Regions from separate parts of the Mesorhizobium sp. 1B3 genome, predicted to be linked through region 3. Evidence: riboswitches for the same ligand, from Rfam matches in the RefSeq annotation. Region 3 holds a riboswitch; each other region holds the start of a gene.

Region 1 (2,263 bases), on a different contig from region 3:
TCCTTACGGTGCCCCGGTCGGCATTTCTTCTATAATGAGATAGTAGGGAGGAGGGTGAAGCCGACGTCTACTGCCTCGTCAAGCTCAAACAATCCGCCAGAACGTCGGGCTTGTTATGGAATACAAAGGGAGGATGGCCCTTCGTGTTAGCCCAGACTCTCAAGCTTAAATCTTGTCGACAAATCTGGACGGATCGCGCCAGTACCGTTCCTGGTGAAGATCAAATACTGTCAATCGGCCCCCGATCACTTGTACAGTACTACCAGAAAACCGCGGGCGCGTTTGTCGGATACGTTGGTGATGCGATGGGGAACGTCTGCAGGATACCGCGCCGTCTCGCCTTCCTTCAGCGGTATGACGTTCGCTCCGGAAGCGACCTCAAATCCTTCGGTCAGGGCGGTCAAATGTTCAAACGTGCCTGCTGAATGCGGCTCGCTGTCCAGGCTACCCAAAGGATCGATCTCTACGTCATACCATTCAGTGCGCCCAGCCAACCGCGGAGTGCTGAGGATCCTCAATCGGCATCTTCCGTCAGCACTGCGGATCTCAGGCGTATGCGGCCGCGACGTGACTTCAATTTGGCCTACACTGGCTGCGGCGCTCCCACTGCCCACCAACGCTCCGAAGTCGATCTGGAGAGCTTGCGTCAGACTCCAGACGACCGCGAAGGTGGGATTTGCTTCGCCACGTTCGATCTGGGAGAGCATGGATTTCGAGACGCCGGCTTGCGCCGCCAACTGCTCGAGCGTCAACCGGCGGAGCTTACGTTCCTTCTGGATTGCCGGTCCGATCTTCGGAGCTCGCTGTGCCATGTTCGCCTTCTTCCAGACGGTCACTTGGGGGAAGGTCCCTTCTTTTCCAGCTTACGGGAATTTTCCATCTTTTCAAACTTTCCCATTGCCTGCCCGCATTTTACGCATCATAGTCCGCGGTGCGGGAGAGAGGCGAATAACGCCTCGCCGAAGGAGCAACCGCCCCGGAAACTCTCAGGCAAACGGACCGCAAGCGCGTCAAGAAGCTCTGGAAAGCGAAGCCAACAGGCTTCCGCCGACGGTGTAAGTGGGATCTGCCAATAAGGGCGCTCCACGAAGCTCTCAGGCCAATGACAGAGGGGGCTGGGGGGCCCGCGTGAGCGGGTGATTTCTCATGCCTTCAATCGGAGATCGTGTTGCCGTCATCGGGGGCGGCGTCACGGGCGTCACCACTGCATATAAGCTCGCCAAGGCAGGTTATCGCGTCAGCCTGTTCGACAAGCATCCCTATCCGGCGATGGAGACGAGCTTCGCCAATGGAGGACAACTGTCGGCATCCAACGCAGAAGTATGGAATAGCTGGTCCACCATAGGCAAGGGGCTCCGATGGATGTTAACGCCAGGAGCGCCGCTCCTTGTCAACCCCTACCCCTCCTGGCACAAGCTCAGTTGGATGGCCGAGTTTATCGCGGCTATACCGACCTACGAGCGCAGCACCGAGGCTACGGCTCGTCTAGCCATCGCCGCACGCGGTGTTTTGCAGGCGATGGCCGCCGAGGAGAACATCGCCTTCGACTGCGAGACACGCGGCATCCTCCACGTTTACCAGACGCGGGCAGAGTTCGAGCACGCCGCGCGAGTGACCGAGATCCTGCGTCGAGCAGGACTAGGGCGGCGCGAGGTCTCACCCGCCGAGATTCGCGACATAGAGCCGGCCCTTAAAGGCGACTTCTACGGGGGCTTTTTCACCGAGAGTGACTTTACCGGCGACATTCATAAGTTCACCAATGGCCTGGCCGCCTCATGCTGGCGTCTTGGCGTGGAGAACAGACTGGGGTGCGAGATCGAGTGGATTTATGCGGATAAAGGCGACATCAGAATCCGCTTCCGACATCTTGCTGACACCGAGGAGTTCGAGCCGCTCGAGCAGGCGTCATTCGACAAGGTTGTCGTTTGCGCCGGTGTCTGCTCGCGACGCCTTGCACGGGAATTGGGAGACCGGATCAACGTCTATCCGGTTAAGGGCTATTCCATCACTGTTCAACTGACCGAGCGCATCGATCAGGAGGCCGCGCCTTGGGTCAGCCTGCTCGATGATGACGCAAAGATCGTCACCAGCCGTCTCGGCGTCGATCGCTTCCGGGTCGCCGGCACGGCCGAGTTCAACGGTTTCAATCGTGACATTCGCAGTGCTCGCATCGAACCGCTGGTCGCATGGTGCCGCAGTCATTTCCCAGACATGAGTACCCGTCAGTACATGTCCTGGTCGGGGCTTCGCCCCATGATGCCGG
Region 2 (2,263 bases), on a different contig from region 3:
CGTCCAGCCCAGATGGCCGTGGCCGGTATTGTAGAAGACCCCCGGATGCCTGCCTTTTCCGACACGCGGCATCATGTTGGGCATCATCGGACGCAAGCCGGCCCACGGGACGACCCGGTTGGTGTCGACAGCAGGAAACAGCATCCTCGTCCAATCGACCAGCGGCCGTACGCGGTCGTGCCGTATATCGCGATTCATGCCGTTGAACTCCGCGGTTCCGGCCACCCGGAAACGCCCAGGCCCCAAGCGGCTCGTCACGATCTTGGCCCGGTCGTCGAGCAGGCTCACCCAGGGAGCAGCCTCCTGGCTTCGCTCGTCGTCGAGATGCACCGTGATCGAATAACCCTTCACCGGGTATACGTTGACGCGGTCACCGAGCATGGCTGCGAAATGGCGGCTGGCCGAACCGGCACAAACGACCACGGCGTCGACCTCGATCATACGGTCGCGTTTGGTGGTTTCTCCCGACAGCGAGCCCAGCGAATAGGCGATCTGGAATTGCCGCTTGCGTTCGACACGGTTGACGGTGGCATCGAAGAGAAAGCTGGCGCCGCGCTGCTCGCAGGCCCTGGCGAGACCGAAGGTGAATTTATGGATGTCGCCGGTCGAGTCCGACGGCGTGTAGAACCCTCCGAAAAATTCGCCATGCAAGGTGGGCTCGATCGACTTGACTTCGGCCGCAGTCACGGGCTGCCGGTCCAAGCCCCCTTCCATCAGCATGGAGTTGACCTTCAGGGCATGCTGGAAGCTCGGCTTATCCCAATAAATGTGGAGGATGCCGCGACGGACGTGATCGAAATCGATCTTCTCGCGTTCGGCGATGCCGAACAGGTGCTCGCGTGCCGCTATCGCCAAGCGGGTGGTCTCAACCGTGTTCTCGCGGTAGCTCATGATGTTGGAAACGAACTCGGCGAGCCAGGCATATTTGTGCCAGCTGGGTGCGGGATTCATCAGCAGCGGAGCATCACGCCTCATCATCCACTTGATGCCCTTGAGAAGGGTCGACCAATGGTTCCAGACCTCCGCATTGCTGGCGGAAAGCTGGCCGCCATTGGCGAAGGATGTTTCCATCCCCGCGTAACGCTGACGATCGATGACAGTCACCGAATACCCTCGCTCAAGCAGGGCATAGGCGGTGGTGACGCCGGTGATACCGGCGCCTATGACGGCAATATGGGGCATTGCATTCTCCGCGACCAAAGTTGGGTGCGGACCGGAGTCCGCGGTTGATCCCCAATCTGTCGCTGTACCTGAGAGCTTAACCGCGACGGCTCGGCCGGCGTGGCTTTCCCCTTCGGTGGGCACTCGCGGTGCCACTCTCCAGATCGTTCAGCTGCATGGTCATCTTTGCCTGAGAGTTTCCTGGGGGGTTGCTCCGTCGGCGTCGGCTGTCGTTATCTACGACAGCCGATCTCTCCCATGCAGCCATTCGAACGCATTCACATGGCTGTCTGTACGCTCCACTCCGATGACCGGCAGTGCAAGCAGTCAGTTTCCTTCGTCGTAAAGCGTTGTCGTGGTTTCGACGCCCTCCTCATGCAAGCCGGCCCGCCTGACGGCGGCGGCTGCGAGTTCGCGTGCCTTGCTGCGAATCCCAACCTCGTCGACACCCTGGACCTTGCCATCGGCATAAAGCAGCTTGCCGTCGACCCAAGTCTGGGTGATCGAGGCCGTCGACGCCGAGAAGACCAAGGCCTGCAGCGGATCATAGAAGGGCGTCCACTCGACATGATCGAGATCGAAGAGGATGAAATCCGCCTTTTTGCCGATTTCCAGCGAGCCGATCTCGTCGTCCCACATGAGGGCCCGCGCGCCCTCGATCGTCGCGGCGCGAAGGGCTTGCCTGGCGGTGAAGATGTCGGGCTGCATGCGGGCATCCTTGAACATGCCGGCCACGACGAGCATCTGGCGCATCAGGTTCATGTTGCCGGCCGCCGAGACGCCGTCGGTGCCGAGTCCCACCTTCACACCGGCCTTCACCATCTCGGGATACTTCCCGATAGCGGTCGCGCCCTTTCCGAGCTTGAAGGAAGAGCACGGGCAGAAGGCAACGCTGGCGTCACGTTCGGCAAGCAGGCGTACTTCTTCGTCCGTCACGGCCGCGCCATGCGCGATGACAAGATTTTTGCCGACCCCGCCGGCACGATCGATCCTTGTGATCGGCCAACAGCCATACTTGCTTTCGCAGACCTTGGCTTCCTCGATGGACGTTGCAAGGTGATAGGTCGTGCCGACGCCGAGACGTTCGGCGAGCTTCACCGCG
Region 3 (2,263 bases):
CGTAGAGATCGACGTCGTTGCGCACGGGCTGGCGACCTTCGGCCTTGAGGCCGACACGCTTCTGACGGGCTGCAGTTGCCAGGATGCCGCGCAGCGCCTCCGAGCCGACAAATGTGCCCCTGTCGCGGATGTCCTTCGGGATCGCCCATAGGAGGCCGGCGCTTGCTGGATCGGTGGTCTCGGTAATGTCTTGTCCGTGCAGGCAGAGGCCCGCCTCGAGCCGCAGGCTGTCGCGCGCCGCCAACCCGATCCACATGAGTCGATCGTCTTCGAGGAGCCTCGCCACCAGCGCACGTGCATCCTGCTCGGGCAGTCCGATCTCGAAACCGTCCTCGCCGGTATAGCCCGAGCGGCTCATGAACCAATCGGGTTTGGGCTCGATGCCGGTCATGAAGGTCAGCCCGGCGGTATCGACGCCTGCTCGGGCAAGCACAGCCTCTGCCTCAGGCCCCTGGATGGCAAGGAAAACGCGGTCGAGCGGCTTGAGCTGAACCGACAAACCGGAACTGAGGCCGCGCAGATGGGCTTCGTCCGTGGCCGCATTGCCGGCATTGGCAACCACCATGAACCGGTCGGCCGCCAGCCGGGTGACGATCAGGTCGTCGATGATCCCCGCCTTGTCGTTGAGCAGGAACGTGTATTTCGATTGCGAAGCGGCGAGCGCGCCGGCGTCGAGCGGGCAGGCCCGGTTCAGCAGCGCCACCGCGTCCTTTCCCGATAGCTCGAACAGCTTCATGTGGGAGATGTCGAACAACCCGGCATGTTCACGCGTGTGGAGATGCTCTTTGAGCACGCCGGCCGCATAGGTGATTGGCATATGCCAGCCCGCAAACGCACCGAAGCGTGCATTGGCTGCGACATGCAGGTCTTCGAGGGGAAGATGCTTGAGATCGGCGCCGGTCAAATGCTTCTCCAGAATAGCACGTGTCGGCCACACAATGCGGCCTGTTCGTGCCCCTCTGTCTGAAGCCTGAGAGACTCGCGCAACCGGAACCCTGTCGGCGGCGCTTACACCTTCGGCGCGGGGCTCTCACCCCGACTTTCCAGAGTCGTCTTACCTGTCAGCGGTTCTTTTGCCTGAGAGATTTCGGGCGATTTCCCCTTCGGCGGCAGCCAAGGCTGCTCTCTCCCGCTGACCGGCAGGGCCGAAGCCCTCGACGAGTCGGGACGCTAGACCAAGCCGATCGGTTTGTCACCTGTCTGTTTACGAAACCTCAGGCCGCAAGCCGTGCGGCGTGCCATTTCAGGTGATCTTCCATGAAGGTCGAGATGAAGAAATATGAATGATCGTAGCCCTCCCGCATGTTCAGGGTGAGCGGTATGCCGGCGTCGCGGCAGGCGGCTTCCAGCAGCCATGGCCGGAGCCCTTCATCGAGAAAACCGTCCGCCGTACCCTGGTCGACCAGGAATTCCGGGAAACGGTAGCCATCCTCGATGAGGGCGCAGGCGTCGTAGGGACGCCAGCCGCTTTCGTCCGGCCCGAGATATTTCTGGAGAGCGGGCCTCGACCATCCGGCATCCATCGGGTTGACGATCGGTGCGAAGGCGGAGCAGCTCTTGAAACGACCGGGATTCTTGAGGGCAATGGTAAGAGCGCCGTGCCCGCCCATGGAATGGCCTGATATCGCCTGGCGGCTCATGTCTACCGGGAAATTGGTCGCGACAAGGGCCGGCAACTCATCGACCACGTAGGAATACATGCGATAGTTTCGGGCGAAGGGCTCTTCGGTCGCGTCGACGTAGAAGCCGGCACCTTGCCCGAACTGCCAATTGTCCTTCTCGTCGGGCACGTCGGGTCCACGAGGGCTGGTGTCGGGACAGATGATGACGAGACCGAGTTCAGAAGCCATCCTGCGATACTCGCCTTTGTCCATCACATTGGCATGGGTGCAGGTGAGACCCGATAGATACCAAAGGACAGGACGCCTGCCTTCAGCCGCCTGGGGCGGAGCGAAGACAGCGAAGGTCATGTCGACGCCGCAGGCTTCCGACGCGTGGCTGTAAACGCCCTGGATTCCGTCGTGGGATTTGGAGAGAGAGATTGTCTTCATTGTTCTTTCCGCGTTAGCTGCCGAGCGAGACGACGAGGTTGACTGCTGCCGCCACCAGCACCGTGTTGAAGAAGAACGAAAGGACCGCGTGGAGGAGGTTCAACTTGCGCATCGTCGTGGTGGTGACGGCCACGTCCGACGTCTGCGCGGTCATTCCGATGATGAACGCGAAATAGAGGAAATCGTAGCCGGCCGGCTCCTTCGTGCCGGGA

Evidence for each region. A riboswitch is a leader RNA that binds a small molecule or an ion and turns the genes downstream of it on or off. The one in region 3 is predicted to bind glycine.
Region 1: another riboswitch for glycine. It lies ahead of ACCO56_RS07860 (D-amino acid dehydrogenase); the one in region 3 lies ahead of gcvT (glycine cleavage system aminomethyltransferase GcvT).
Region 2: another riboswitch for glycine. It lies ahead of ACCO56_RS32975 (D-amino acid dehydrogenase); the one in region 3 lies ahead of gcvT (glycine cleavage system aminomethyltransferase GcvT).

Annotation. Positions count from the first base shown of each region.
Region 1 covers NZ_JBJHDO010000002.1:583,623-585,885, reverse strand. Annotated here, with positions in the region: gene ACCO56_RS07865 (helix-turn-helix domain-containing protein) at 246-836, opposite strand; glycine riboswitch at 925-1,012, shown strand; gene ACCO56_RS07860 (D-amino acid dehydrogenase) at 1,147-2,263, shown strand, end outside.
Region 2 covers NZ_JBJHDO010000030.1:601-2,863, forward strand. Annotated here, with positions in the region: gene ACCO56_RS32975 (D-amino acid dehydrogenase) at 1-1,182, opposite strand, end outside; glycine riboswitch at 1,329-1,430, opposite strand; gene ACCO56_RS32980 (amidohydrolase family protein) at 1,489-2,263, opposite strand, start outside.
Region 3 covers NZ_JBJHDO010000004.1:71,414-73,676, forward strand. Annotated here, with positions in the region: gene gcvT (glycine cleavage system aminomethyltransferase GcvT) at 1-904, opposite strand, end outside; glycine riboswitch at 1,056-1,142, opposite strand; gene fghA (S-formylglutathione hydrolase) at 1,215-2,051, opposite strand; gene ACCO56_RS12385 (DUF1345 domain-containing protein) at 2,065-2,263, opposite strand, start outside.